4 regions of the Lysinibacillus sp. OF-1 genome follow, and region 3 is predicted to be linked to each of the others. Evidence: riboswitches for the same ligand, from Rfam matches in the RefSeq annotation. Region 3 holds a riboswitch; each other region holds the start of a gene.
The links. A riboswitch is a leader RNA that binds a small molecule or an ion and turns the genes downstream of it on or off. The one in region 3 is predicted to bind cobalamin.

Region 1: linked by a shared signal. The riboswitch ahead of cobT (nicotinate-nucleotide--dimethylbenzimidazole phosphoribosyltransferase) and the one ahead of NV349_RS13465 ((2Fe-2S) ferredoxin domain-containing protein) in region 3 are both predicted to bind cobalamin.
Region 2: linked by a shared signal. The riboswitch ahead of NV349_RS10360 (hypothetical protein) and the one ahead of NV349_RS13465 ((2Fe-2S) ferredoxin domain-containing protein) in region 3 are both predicted to bind cobalamin.
Region 4: linked by a shared signal. The riboswitch ahead of NV349_RS10375 (ABC transporter substrate-binding protein) and the one ahead of NV349_RS13465 ((2Fe-2S) ferredoxin domain-containing protein) in region 3 are both predicted to bind cobalamin.

The regions. Positions count from the first base shown of each region.
Region 1 covers NZ_CP102798.1:1,221,247-1,224,411, forward strand. Annotated here, with positions in the region: gene NV349_RS05705 (hypothetical protein) at 1-92, opposite strand, end outside; gene NV349_RS05710 (DMT family transporter) at 381-1,235, shown strand; cobalamin riboswitch at 1,308-1,483, shown strand; gene cobT (nicotinate-nucleotide--dimethylbenzimidazole phosphoribosyltransferase) at 1,578-2,633, shown strand; gene NV349_RS05720 (trimeric intracellular cation channel family protein) at 2,708-3,165, opposite strand, start outside.
Region 2 covers NZ_CP102798.1:2,129,752-2,132,916, reverse strand. Annotated here, with positions in the region: gene NV349_RS10370 (elongation factor G) at 1-144, shown strand, start outside; gene NV349_RS10365 (hypothetical protein) at 236-550, shown strand; gene NV349_RS10360 (hypothetical protein) at 565-1,287, opposite strand; cobalamin riboswitch at 1,516-1,699, opposite strand; gene NV349_RS10355 (GNAT family N-acetyltransferase) at 2,021-2,221, opposite strand; gene NV349_RS10350 (8-oxo-dGTP diphosphatase) at 2,689-3,162, opposite strand.
Region 3 covers NZ_CP102798.1:2,768,005-2,771,169, forward strand. Annotated here, with positions in the region: gene cobJ (precorrin-3B C(17)-methyltransferase) at 1-1,355, opposite strand, end outside; gene NV349_RS13465 ((2Fe-2S) ferredoxin domain-containing protein) at 1,360-1,731, opposite strand; cobalamin riboswitch at 1,879-2,060, opposite strand; cobalamin riboswitch at 2,318-2,502, shown strand; gene NV349_RS13470 (energy-coupling factor ABC transporter permease) at 2,646-3,165, shown strand, end outside.
Region 4 covers NZ_CP102798.1:2,133,412-2,136,576, reverse strand. Annotated here, with positions in the region: gene NV349_RS10380 (precorrin-3B methylase) at 1-291, opposite strand, end outside; gene NV349_RS10375 (ABC transporter substrate-binding protein) at 342-1,334, opposite strand; cobalamin riboswitch at 1,498-1,684, opposite strand; gene NV349_RS10370 (elongation factor G) at 1,867-3,165, shown strand, end outside.

The DNA.
Region 1 (3,165 bases), 1.5 Mb from region 3:
AACTGATTGATTGGTTTCACTAACTGAGCGTAGTGACTATCATAATTTTCACAAGTCTCCGCAATAGCATTTCTCAATTCTCTTGCATTCATCCTAACTCCTCCTCAAAGAAAATTTATGACTTACCTTATATTGTACATACTCATAATAGTATGAAGGGATTAGTGACCCCTTTCTTTATAAAACTTACTCTTTAATTTTCAGAAATATGTTACAATTATGTAGGTGAAGGAGGGATTTTGTATGTTTTGTTCAATAGCACCCCCAACAATGTCTTTACAGTAGAATCTACTGTTTAGGCATACAATAACAGTTTGCTCATTTTCAATAGATTCTACTGTATAGGTTAATACTTTATACGTAGAAAGTAGGTATTTGTAATGAGCGGAAAATTAGCATTTGTATTATCCATGATTATTTTTGGAGCAGTTGGTGTTTTTGCCAAGTATATTCCGTTATCTTCAAGTGAAATCGCTTTTTGGATGAGTTTAATAGGTGCTTGTTTTTTAGTAGTGATTTTTATTTATAAAAAGAAAAGTTTTTCGAAATTAGAGATTATAAAAAATAAGTGGAAATTAATACTTTCTAGTATCGCCTTGTGTGGGAACTGGATTTTTTTATTTCAGGCTTATAAAGCAACAACGATTGCCAATGCTGCATTGAGTTATTATTTTGCACCAGTACTCGTTATCTGTTTATCTCCAATTATTTTAAAAGAGAAGCTAGTTGGCAGAAAAATAATGTATGTCTGTGTGGCCCTTATCGGACTATATTTGATTGTCCAAAGTCAAGGCACTGGGGACAGTGAGCATTTTATAGGCATTGTCTACGGTCTTATCGCGGCATGCTTTTACACAGCGCTAACATTGACAAATAAATTTATATGTGGCTTAAAGGAACCAGAAAATACAATGATTCAACTTTCTTTAGCAGCATTTTTCCTTAGCTTCTATCTACTTGGAACTACAGGATTTCAGGTCATGAAAATCAGTTTTGAATCAGTCCTATTCTTAATTACATTAGGCCTTGTCCATGCAGGGGTTGGATTTTTATTGTTCTTTTTAGGCATGTCACAGTTAAAAGGACAAAGTATAGCCATTCTTAGCTATATTGATCCACTGACATCATTAGTAATTTCCACGATGATTATAGGAGAAAAAATGGCGCTTCTACAAATAATAGGAGCGGTCCTATTATTAGGCTCAACATTGCTAAGCGAAATAGAAAAAGAATAGGTAACCGAAGAAATGGTACAAGGCGAGTATTCTAATATTGACAGAAAAAATACGCTGTCGTAGATTATAAATAGTTTAATAAAAGCATTAGGTGCCCAATAGGGAGAATAGGGAATAAAGTGAAAAACTTTAGCGGACCCGCCACTGTATAAGGGAGTGTCATCGTAAATGCCACTAGCGAATCGCTGGGAAGGCACGATGATATGTTGAGCTTGAGCCAGGAGACCTGCCTACTTGCTTCGGAAGTATATAGATGATGGAAAAGTCTGTAGTTTATTTGTCATGACAATAAACTACAGACTTTTTATTTTGTCTTCATGTAGAACGAGAGGAGAAACAATAATGCAATTATTACAAGACACAATTCAAAATATCCAAGGGGCTGATATGAATAGTATGGACCAAGCTAGAAAGCGAATTGATGCGCTTTGTAAGCCCCCAGGTAGCTTGGGTAAACTAGAATCACTTGCCGTACAGCTTTCAGGCATAACAGGACAATTATATCCAATGGTCGATAAAAAAGTGATGATTGTCTGTGCAGCAGATCATGGCGTTTGTGAGGAAGGCATAACAACGAATCCACAAGATGTTACGGTCTTTCAAACATTAAATTTTCCTAAGGGAGGTACAGGCGTTTGTGCGATTGCGGGCATTACCAATGCAAAGGTAGTAACAGTAGATGTTGGGGTAAAAGAAGATATTCCGCTTGATGCAGGTGTTATCATTCATAAAATTAAACATGGCACAGATAACATGGCACAGGGCCCTGCTATGTCAAGAGAAGAGGCTATTCAATCCATTGAAGTGGGGATTCATGTGGCAACAGATGAAATCACAAAAGGAGCCAACCTACTTGGAACAGGTGAAATGGGCATTGGTAATACAACGCCGAGCACTGCCATATTAGCTGCTTTGACTGGCTATGACCCTATTGAAATAACAGGGTTTGGCGCAGGAGTTGGTCAAGGAGGGATTGCTCATAAAGCAGCAGTAATTGAAAAAGCAATTACTCTCAACAACCCTAATCCTAACGATATCATTGATGTTCTAGCTAAAGTTGGAGGGCTAGAGATAGGGGCTATGGCTGGTATCATGCTGGCTGCCGCAAGTCACCGAAAACCTGTTATTATTGATGGTTTTATTTCGACTATTGCTGCGCTTATTGCTTATCAAATTGAACCGAAAGTAAAAGACTTTATCATACCTTCCCATGCTTCAGAGGAACCAGGGGCTAAAATTGCCGCATCATTACTTGGTGTAGAGCCAATGCTGCATATGAACATGCGATTAGGCGAAGGCTCTGGTGCTGCTCTAGCTTTTCCTCTTTTAGATGCTGCTTGTTCTATGATGAAAAATATGGTGACATTAGAAGAAGCCATGAATCTTTTGGCTAAATAGTTACTGAATAACAAATAAGCGCAAAGAGTTCATTAACTATTTGCGCTTATTCATTTTTTTATCAATTACAGTATCTATGCCCGATTCAACCTTCGCAAAGGCAAACGCCACTTCATCATATAGGAAAGAATGCGTAATGCTGTAATCACTGCAAATAATACATAAAGGAAAATGTCTCCAGTCAAAACTTCAAATCCGATAACAAGCCCTGCGAGAGCAGCCCAAACACCATAGACTTCATCACGGAGAACTAGCGGCTTCCGTCTAGCTAATAAATCTCGCACAATACCACCACCTGAACCTGTTAAAACAGCAGCTACAACGACTGCGCTAATTGGCATATCTAGCTTCACTGCATAGAGTGCACCTTGAATAGCGAATGCGGATAAGCCAATGGCATCTGTGAAGTTGCCCCAACGATGCCAATGCTGAATCAGATGATGCGGGAAGATAAAAAATATCGTAATCGCAGCTAGTGCAATTTGAAACATCATATCCTGTCCCCATAAGGTTGTGACAGGCAGTCCGATGA
Region 2 (3,165 bases), 640 kb from region 3:
CATAATGCAGAGGCAGTTATTGCACAGATTGGCTACGATAAAAATGCCGACCCAGAATACAGCTCCTCCAGCATCTTTTGTGCGAAGGGCAAAGGATATTCTGTTCCTTGGCACGAAGCACAAGCAGCCATGCATTGTCTGTAAGTAGGTGATCCTGCCCGCGCGAAGCCGTTTGCTTGCGCGGGTGTTTACTTGCTTTGAGCGAGAATATTTACCCTGTTTGCGCGAGTATTCCTTGCTGGAGCGAGAGTATTTCATCTCCTTCCGCGAGTATTCCTTGCTCGAACGAGAGTATTTCATCTGTTTCCGCGAGTATTCCCCGCTCGAACGAGAGTATTTCATCTCCTTCCGCGAGTATTCGCTGCTCGAACGAGAGTATTTCATCTCCTTCCGCGAGTATTCGCTGCTCGAACGAGAGTATTTCATCTCCTTCCGCGAGTATTCGTTGCTCGAACGAGAGTATTTCATCTGCTTCCGCGAGTATTCGCTGCTCGAACGAGAGTATTTACCCCCTACCCTTCAAATAAATAAAAACAAGCCCTCCGTTTGATGGAGGGCTTGAGTTTATAATGCGCCTACTGCTTTCTTTGTAGGACTGTGCACAAGGTATGCAGGCTCGACAATCACGTAGTCATGCGTGTTTGTGAAATCAACTAGCACTTTACCAGGATAACTTTTTAAAATTTGCAGTTGATCAATTAATTGCAGCAATAGCTCGTGACCGTTGCCGCGTGGATGCCAGTTGAAATGGTAATCATTTAATGCCTGAACCGCTTCAATAAATTGGGCATATTCCTGCTGCACAAAGGCTATTAACTTATCATGTTGAGGCGCTAAATCGTGTAGATATGTTTCATAAAAGCGCATCACAATCGAGCATAATACATCATTGACACGTGCTGCACTTAAAACAGGCTTTGGCTCCAGTGACAGACGGTCAAGGTTGGGCTTGGCACGTGTGGAATCAATGCGTGTAATTAAATGGTATGACTCCCCGTTAACCTCATAGACAATCGGGTTAGTGGGCATATACATCATAAAGCTATTGGTCTTCGTTTTCAGTTGATCGGTTACCGCTGCCTTCGCGAAAAGATGCCCGTCCACATCCCCATTTTGTATCCAAATAATTTCTTTATTATATAAAATTTGCTCAAAGAAGCGATCATTGCGGATCAGCTTCGTTGCTAATAATTGGTCAATCAATGATTCGACCGCCATTCTTGTTTTCGCTTTCTTGGCAACTTCTGTGCGTGGCTGCTTACAAATGTTCATATCTAAAGAAGTCATACATGCATCCCCTTTGCGTACATAATGTCAAAACAAAAAGGATTTCCTACCATTTTTGAGGAAATCCTTCGCTTATCTTCGTTCATCACCCAATGCCAAACAAACCCTAAGTATGTGTAAATGAGCCCGATTGCGAACCCCTTCATTTACTTTGGGCGTTTGACGTACCGTGACGAACAGAGCATTCTGTTTTGTCAACATGCCACCTCCTATTCCTCGTAGGTTACTGGTGTGTACTCGTAACAGGCAGGTATCCTGACTCATGGTCATTGCCACTTTTCTCCTTCCCATCATTTGACAGTGGTTGCTGAAAAGTCGCTCACATTTACAGTTGCGGGACAGTGTCGGATTCGCACCGACTTCCCTTTTAAGCAAATTGCACGCAATTTACACCTATTACTACACGCTATTCAGTTGGTAAGGAAATTTGCGAAAATTCTCTATTCCTTAGCTAATCATTGTAAAGTATTGTATGTCCAAAGTCAATTTATGCTAAAAAATACTAATTATTTCAAAATAATTCCATGTAAAATGGATGCATAGAATACTAGGTTTTCCTCATGTCACACTGAGCATCACTTTAATTGCTTTCTGTAAAATGATAATAAAGTTATTTCTAATCAAAAAATACAAAAATTATATTATAAGAAGGCTCTTTAAAGTTGTTTAAATCTTGTTCAACTAGCCCCGTTAGTTCAACAACTTCTTGAAATCAATTCTTGTGTAGGTTTTATTATAGGTAAGAGATAGGTTCGTAACCGTGTTTGCTAATTAACTTTATCATGTTGGGATTTTCTATCGGGCCAACACTCACAAATATTTCAGAATGTCCTAAACTCTTTGCAATATTTTCTCTATACCTCATTAAGTCTGAACCTATACCATTACCACGATAATCCTCTTTTACATATAGGTCACTTAATTTAGGAAGCAAAGTACCTTTTAATTTAAGAACTCCAAAACCTAATATAAGTGCGTCTTGATATTATTCCTTTTTTGCAAATTGCTTTAAATAATTCGTGAATAGATCTTTATTATTTCTACTATCACATAAACCCGATAAGTCGTTTTCATTCGCTAATCTGATTATGTAGTTCATGGTTACTGCCACTTCCCTATTCTTTAATAAATCACTATTATAAAATTTCTTCTTCAACAATCTGCACCGTTCGTTTAATAAACAAAAGGACGGTCAAGCACCTTTTATTTTAGAATTTTCTCTAGCTATTCTTAATCCCTCTCTACCATTTAGATATTGAAAGTTAAACTATTTAACAAAGTGGGTAAATTTAAGCCCCATTATTTATTCTTCACATATATATGTATTGAACTGACCTCGATGTTATTGAAAAGCGACTGCTCTATTGAACGATTGCCCCCCTGTCAGTCCAATAACAAGTTTTAGGTGTGACGTATAGTAACTTTCCCTTCTTTATTTTCTTCGTGGTTCCATTCAACTTGAATCTCAAATGTTCCATCTTGAAAAAATAAAGGAAATCTTCTCCGTATCGATGGCTGCATAGGAAGTTTATATGCGCTCTCTATATCTACCCAAACCGCTTTCCCCTCTGGAGCATCTTTCAAGAGTTCACCCTCGAAATCCTTTGTTATGTAATTAAATATCATATATCTATCTTTTGCGACTGGATTAACATATTCATAAAGCCCTTTATAAATAAGGTTTCTAACTTCTAACCCCGTTTCTTCTTTTACTTCTCTGATAGCACTTTCTACAATACTTTCAGGAAATTCAACTTTACCACCCGGTGGAATAAAACCTTTGAAATTGTCGTGCTGTCTATCCAGAAGTAAAACCTTCTCTTCACTTTGAATCATACACACCGTCCATATTTTATAATTAATAGAATTACTCATAAT
Region 3 (3,165 bases):
TTAAAACCGATATTTAATGTTTTCGGCAAAGACATTCCACCTAATTTTTGTTGTATTTCTTCTGCATAGGGAATCGAATCGGCCTTTTCACCATAGCAAAAATCACAAGCCTTCAAGGATAGCACATCACCAATCGGCGCTAATAAAAAGCCTACTTCCTGTAATTTCTCCGTGATACGTTCAGGGGCAGTCGTTGGGATTTTCAAATGGATTTGATGGTCTGGTGTATATTCCATCGTCCCCTCTTCCCCAACGACCTCTGCTAACGTCATCATTTGCTGAGGTGTGAAAAACTTATTCACCACTCCTGGGCTTACAGCTAATTCAAAAATGGATTCTATTTTTTGCTGTACAAGTTTCGGCGTTACTTTGACTGCACTTGTTCCTTTCACCATTGCGAGTGCCGCTGTAGCCATTTCAAGTGCTGTTTTTTTTGGCTTTGGCGTAGCGGCTACACTGGGTTTATTAAAACGCCCTGCATTAGGATCTGCTGTAAAGTCTTGTCGTGCAGTCCCTGTCTCTTGGTTCATTGCCCAAGGTTCATTTTCTTCACGTAAACGTTGATGTGGACGTAAGGGTTGTTTTTCTTCACCCAATGTATATTTACGTTGATAGCCACGTGGTGTAATCATTTTATTGTCATAGAAAAATGTCGACGAATTACCAATAATGACTGTCGTCAGCATTCCAATGTCATGCTCCAGCATTTCGGCTAATGTTGTCATCGTCACTTCTTGACGATCGCGGTAAGCACTTTTCACAAGTCCTACTGGTGTGTCAGGCGAACGATATTCTAAGAGAATGCGCTGTGCTTCGACAATTTGTCTTGTTCGGCGACCGCTTTTTGGGTTGTATAAAGCGATTACAAAATCCGCCATAGCGGCTGCCTCGACGCGCTTGGCAATTAAATTCCATGGTGTTAGATGGTCACTTAAACTAATCGTACAGGCATCATGCATAATCGGGGCACCAAGTAAGCTAGCACATGAATTGATGGCAGAAATACCAGGGACAATTTCTACCTCAATCCCCGTTGCTTCTGTCCAGCCTAGCTCAATCAATACCTCATACACTAATCCCGCCATACCATAGACACCCGCATCACCACTTGAAATGACTGAGACAATGCTTCCAGCCTCTGCTTGGCGCACCGCTTCCTGCGCACGGGACACCTCTTCGGTCATTCCAGTACTGACAATCGACTTCGCACTGACTAAATCTTGAATCAACTCCACGTAGGTTTTGTAGCCTATGATCATATCACTTTGTTGTAATGCCTCTACCGCCCGTGTCGTAATATGCTTAAAGTCTCCAGGTCCAAAGCCCACTACGAAAATTTTTCCTTTTTGCGCCATGTTGTTACCCCTCTTTCACCTTTTCGATCCCTTTAATGGCTGTCGTTTGTGCTGTACGCTGTAATGTACCTTCACGAAGTGTAAAGACATGTTCGTTGTATAAGGATTCATGATGTAAATCTTGTACAAGTGTTCTAGCATGCTCTGTTGATGGTACACGATACCAATTCCCTTGCGGATAGGCGATGACCACACAAGCATCCTTGCATCGTCCATTACAGCGCGTTCTTGTTGTATGTATCTCTTGATCAAGTGCTTGCTGTTGTATTTCTTCTCGAATAGCTAGGGTAATTTCCTCCCCACCTTTGTTCATGCAACTACTACCATTACAAATAAAGAGATGTGTTTTCATCCCCTCTAAATTCCATGTTGTCATCTTCTGTCTCCCCTCATTTGCTTTCTGGAAAAAGAAAAACCTTTACTCTAATTACGAAGAGTAAAGGTTTTGTAGAAGCCAAATAAAAACGAATAAAATAAAATACAGGTACTCGCTCTTGCTTCAACTTCTCCCTCCGAAAAGTTTGCATGCACAATCAAATAAGCAGGTTTCCTGACTTAAGCTTCATTTTACTATCGCACCTTCCCAAGTTTGCACCAGTGGCTTTGCGATTTCATCAGCTATTACAGTAGCGGGGGCTGTATTGGATTTTCACCAATTTCCCTATTATCTCGAGTTATTCGAGCACTTATCGACGTTTTATATGAAATTTATTATCTTCTTAATAGAATAGAAAACTGTCTCTATCATATCTCATTATTTTAAAATTTCAATATTTCTATAAAAATTTATGACAATTTTATCAATTTTGTGTGTAGACCGGGTATAAAAATTATAATATCTCCCTATTTATGACAATTCAGTAGTTATCAGAATCTTCTCTATTGACCTTCAATTGAAAATATTTTTAAAAAAAGTATAGCATATTTATGGAAAATCATGTTACACTTTGTCGTGAAATCTCACAACTTAATGTTTTTTCGGTGTAAAATACTTATCATTTTGCTTAAAAGGGAAGCCGGTTTGAGTCCGGCGCGGTCCCGCCACTGTATTAGGGAGCTTTATAGAACATGTCACTGTCCAACGGATGGGAAGACCTATAAAGTGTTGAACTAGAGCCAGGAGACCTGCCGAAAAATATGTGATCGTTTCAGCCTACGAGGATAGGTGTGCGGCTTAGCAGATGAGAATGTTATTTGCTTTTTTAGCTATGCACTTTTCCAACAACGGAGAAGTGCTTTTTTATTTACGCACGCTACATTCTAAAAATCTATTAGTAAGGAGGAAAGCTTTTGAAATTTTCATGGTGGAAACTTAGTTATTTTTTATTGGCCTTTTTACTCGTGCCAAAACGTGCCTTTGCTATGCATATCATGGAAGGTTTTTTACCAATCGAATGGGCTATTTTTTGGTGGGTCATCTCTATCCCATTTATTATTCTAGGATTGCGCTCCATTCGCAAAACAATTGAAGAAAACCCTGAAACCAAAATGCTTTTAGGTCTTTCAGGAGCCTTTGCTTTTGTGCTGTCGGCGTTAAAAATCCCTTCGGTTACAGGTAGTTGCTCCCACCCAACTGGTGTTGGACTTGGAACGGTTTTATTCGGACCTCTCGCTATGAGTGTCATCGGAACGATTGTTTTATTATTCCAATCTTTATTATTAGCACATGGTGGGATTACCACTTTAGGAGCGAACGCCTTCTCTATGGCGATTGTAGGCCCATTTATTGCTTACTTTGTCTTTAAAGGGGCTCAAAAAATAGGGTTGTCATTTTCACTAGCTGTTTTTTTTGCTGCGATGCTTGGTGACT
Region 4 (3,165 bases), 630 kb from region 3:
ACAGGCCTTCATCGCGATGATGGGTCCTGATGGTGCAACATAAAGACCCACTTCTCGTAAGGCTTGCATAGCCTCTGTCACGGCACTCGTTGGAATGGACACTAAAATACTATAGGAGGCCGAATACTTAATCGCCCCCTTTTCGCCAGCAATCTCTGCTATTTTTTGAAATTGTGCAGGCGTATAATGCTTATTAATAATACCTGGGCTGACAGCTAAGCGTGTAAATTCGCCATGACGATTAAGTGTTTCAAATGTTTGATCTGGTACGTTTTTCTGAAATGCATTCATTGATATCGCTCCTTATGAAAAAGGAGCTAGCACAATGCTAGCTCGGAATTTTAAAAGTTATCAGGATAGAAACCCTTCGCTAAAATTTCAATAGCCTCTGCCGCACGAACGCCTTCAGACGCAGCTGACAGTGGCAGGATGACAAAGCGATCATTTTTAACAGCTTCCATCTCCTTTAATGCTGGATCATTTTTTAAGAATTGAATCTTTTGTTCGGCCGTTGTTTCACCGTAATCGATCACGACAACTACCTCGGGATTACGGTCTACCGCATCTTCCTTCGACACGGTTGTCCAGCCTGATTCCACATCACCAAAAATATTTTGACCACCAGCGATTGACACTAGTTCATTCATAAAGTTTTGACCAGCTGTAAAGACATCCTTTTCACCGCTATCAAATACGAGAACACGTAATTTCTCACTATCTTTTGGTAATTTAGCTTGAATTGCCTCCACATCTTGCGTCATTTGCTCAATTAAGGCTTCTCCACGATCCTCAATACGGAAAATTTTTGCGATATTACGAATATCAGTGAAAATATCCTCTAGTGTTGGCTTTGTCATATTGGAAGCCGTATGTAAATACGTATGAATGCCTAACTCCTCAAGCTCTTCCGGTGTTCCAACACCCTTTTCACCAAAGCCACTCTTCCAGCCTGCATATAAGAAATCAGCCTCGGCATCAATTACTTGCTCCTTCGTTGGGTATTGATCAGAAAGCACAGGCACTTTATCGTATGCTTCTTGTAGGGGCTCGTAGATTTTATCATCTAAGTAAGCTGTGCCTACCATGGAATCCTCTAAGCCTAGCGCTAGCATAATCTCTGTCACATGCTGATTTAAACTAATCGCTTTTGTAGGTGCTTCCTTATATGTTTGAGTTGTTTCATTATTGTCAATGGTTACTTCCGTTGCTGCCTCAGATGGCTCAACCTTCTCATCTTGCGCTGCTGATTCAGGTTTGTCCTTTGCATTACAAGCCCCTAAAACAGCGACCAAGGCAATGACCATCACCAGCCATAAACTTTTCCATTTCTTCATGTCCTTTTCTCCTTTGTTGTTCATCTATAGAAAGAAATCAAAGACTTCTTTGCTACCAGGATTCGTGGGAAGGGCATAAAAAAACCCTCTTGTCGCCAAGAGAGTAGCATAGTGAAAAAACGGTACATTACCTTTATCACTATCCCCATCCTCGTGGTTCTTAGTCAAAAAACACATACTGGCAGGTATCCTGGCTTAGGTTCATCATCTATACGCCTTCCCATAGTTAAACTACAGTGGCATGCTGTACAGACTCCCCATTTACAGTTGCGGGACAGCATCGGAATTGCACCGATTTCCCTTTTAAGCAAATGACAAATGCCATTTGCACCAATACGTTCTATAATGATTAATACTATTGATAGACTAGCAGAAGAAAATTTGTAGCTCAATCAGTAGTATGTTGCTAAATATATAATCATCATTATATTAGCACTATTTCGACAAAAATACGAACTATTTTACAAGAAATATATAAGCTAGTATTCTGTTACAATGAAAAGATAGCTATAGATAGAAACGAGGATATGTTATGTACAAAACAATTGGTGTACTTGCGCATGTGGATGCAGGTAAAACAACCTTCTCTGAGCAAGTACTTTTTCATACACAAAGCATTCAAGCTCGTGGTCGAGTGGATCATCAGGATACCTTTCTCGATCATCATGAGCTAGAGCGCAAGCGTGGTATTACCATTTTTGCCGAGCAAGGTCGCATGAACATAGGCGACGATACATACACGTTGATTGATACACCAGGGCATGTCGACTTCTCCCCTGAGATGGAGCGCGCCATTCGTGTGATGGATTATGCCATTGTTATCATTAGTGCGGTCGAGGGCGTACAGGGTCATACGGAAACCGTGTGGCAGCTTTTACGCAAATACCATGTCCCAACATTCTTCTTTATCAATAAAATTGATCGCGAAGGAGCCAATGTGGAGGCCGTTATGACACAGCTCCGCAAGGATTGTTCCCAGCAGGTGCTGTTCGTCGATGAACCGCTTCGTACTGATTATGTTTCAAGCAGCATCATGGAATGGTTGGCTGAGCGTAATGAAGAGCTGCTCGATGCCTTTTTGAATGAGTCATTGGAGCATGAGCAATGTCTTACTCAGCTACAGACCATGATTCAAAAGGAATGTGCCTTCCTCTGCTTTACAGGGTCTGCCCTAAAGGATGAGGGCATCAAGGAATTGCTTGCCCAGCTCCCTCTATTAACAGACACCCATTTTGAAGTGAATGCACCGTTTGAGGGGGAGGTTTTTAAAATTCGTCATGACGGCCACCAGCGTTTAACATTTATGAAGGCTGTCAAGGGAGTTTTACATGTTCGGGATGAATTTTCGTTTGAAGAAGTGACAGAAAAAGTGACTGAAATTCGCCTCTATAATGGCAGTCGCTTTGATACCGTCCAACAGGTTGAAGCGGGAGAGATTTTTGCTGTTAAAGGACTTAGTCAGGCCAATATTGGAGACCGCATCGGCACTACTGTGCTGTCACAGCCCTATGAGCTTGTCCCAACGCTACAGGCAAAGGTTCAATATGAGGGCCATCAGCATATCAAGGAAGTGTTACAAATTTTCCGTTTACTAGAAGCAGAAGAGCCTTCCTTACGTGTGGTTTGGCAGGAAAAGTTCCAGGAAATCCATGTGCACATTATGGGCGTTATTCAGTTGGAGGTACTGACAGAGGTGTTAATGAAGCGTTTTTCATTAACGGTCTCCTTTGGCGAGCCCCAAATTTTATATATGGAAACCATTGTGACGACGGTGACAGGCTATGGTCATTTTGAGCCCCTCAAGCATTATGCAGAAGTTCATTTACTAATG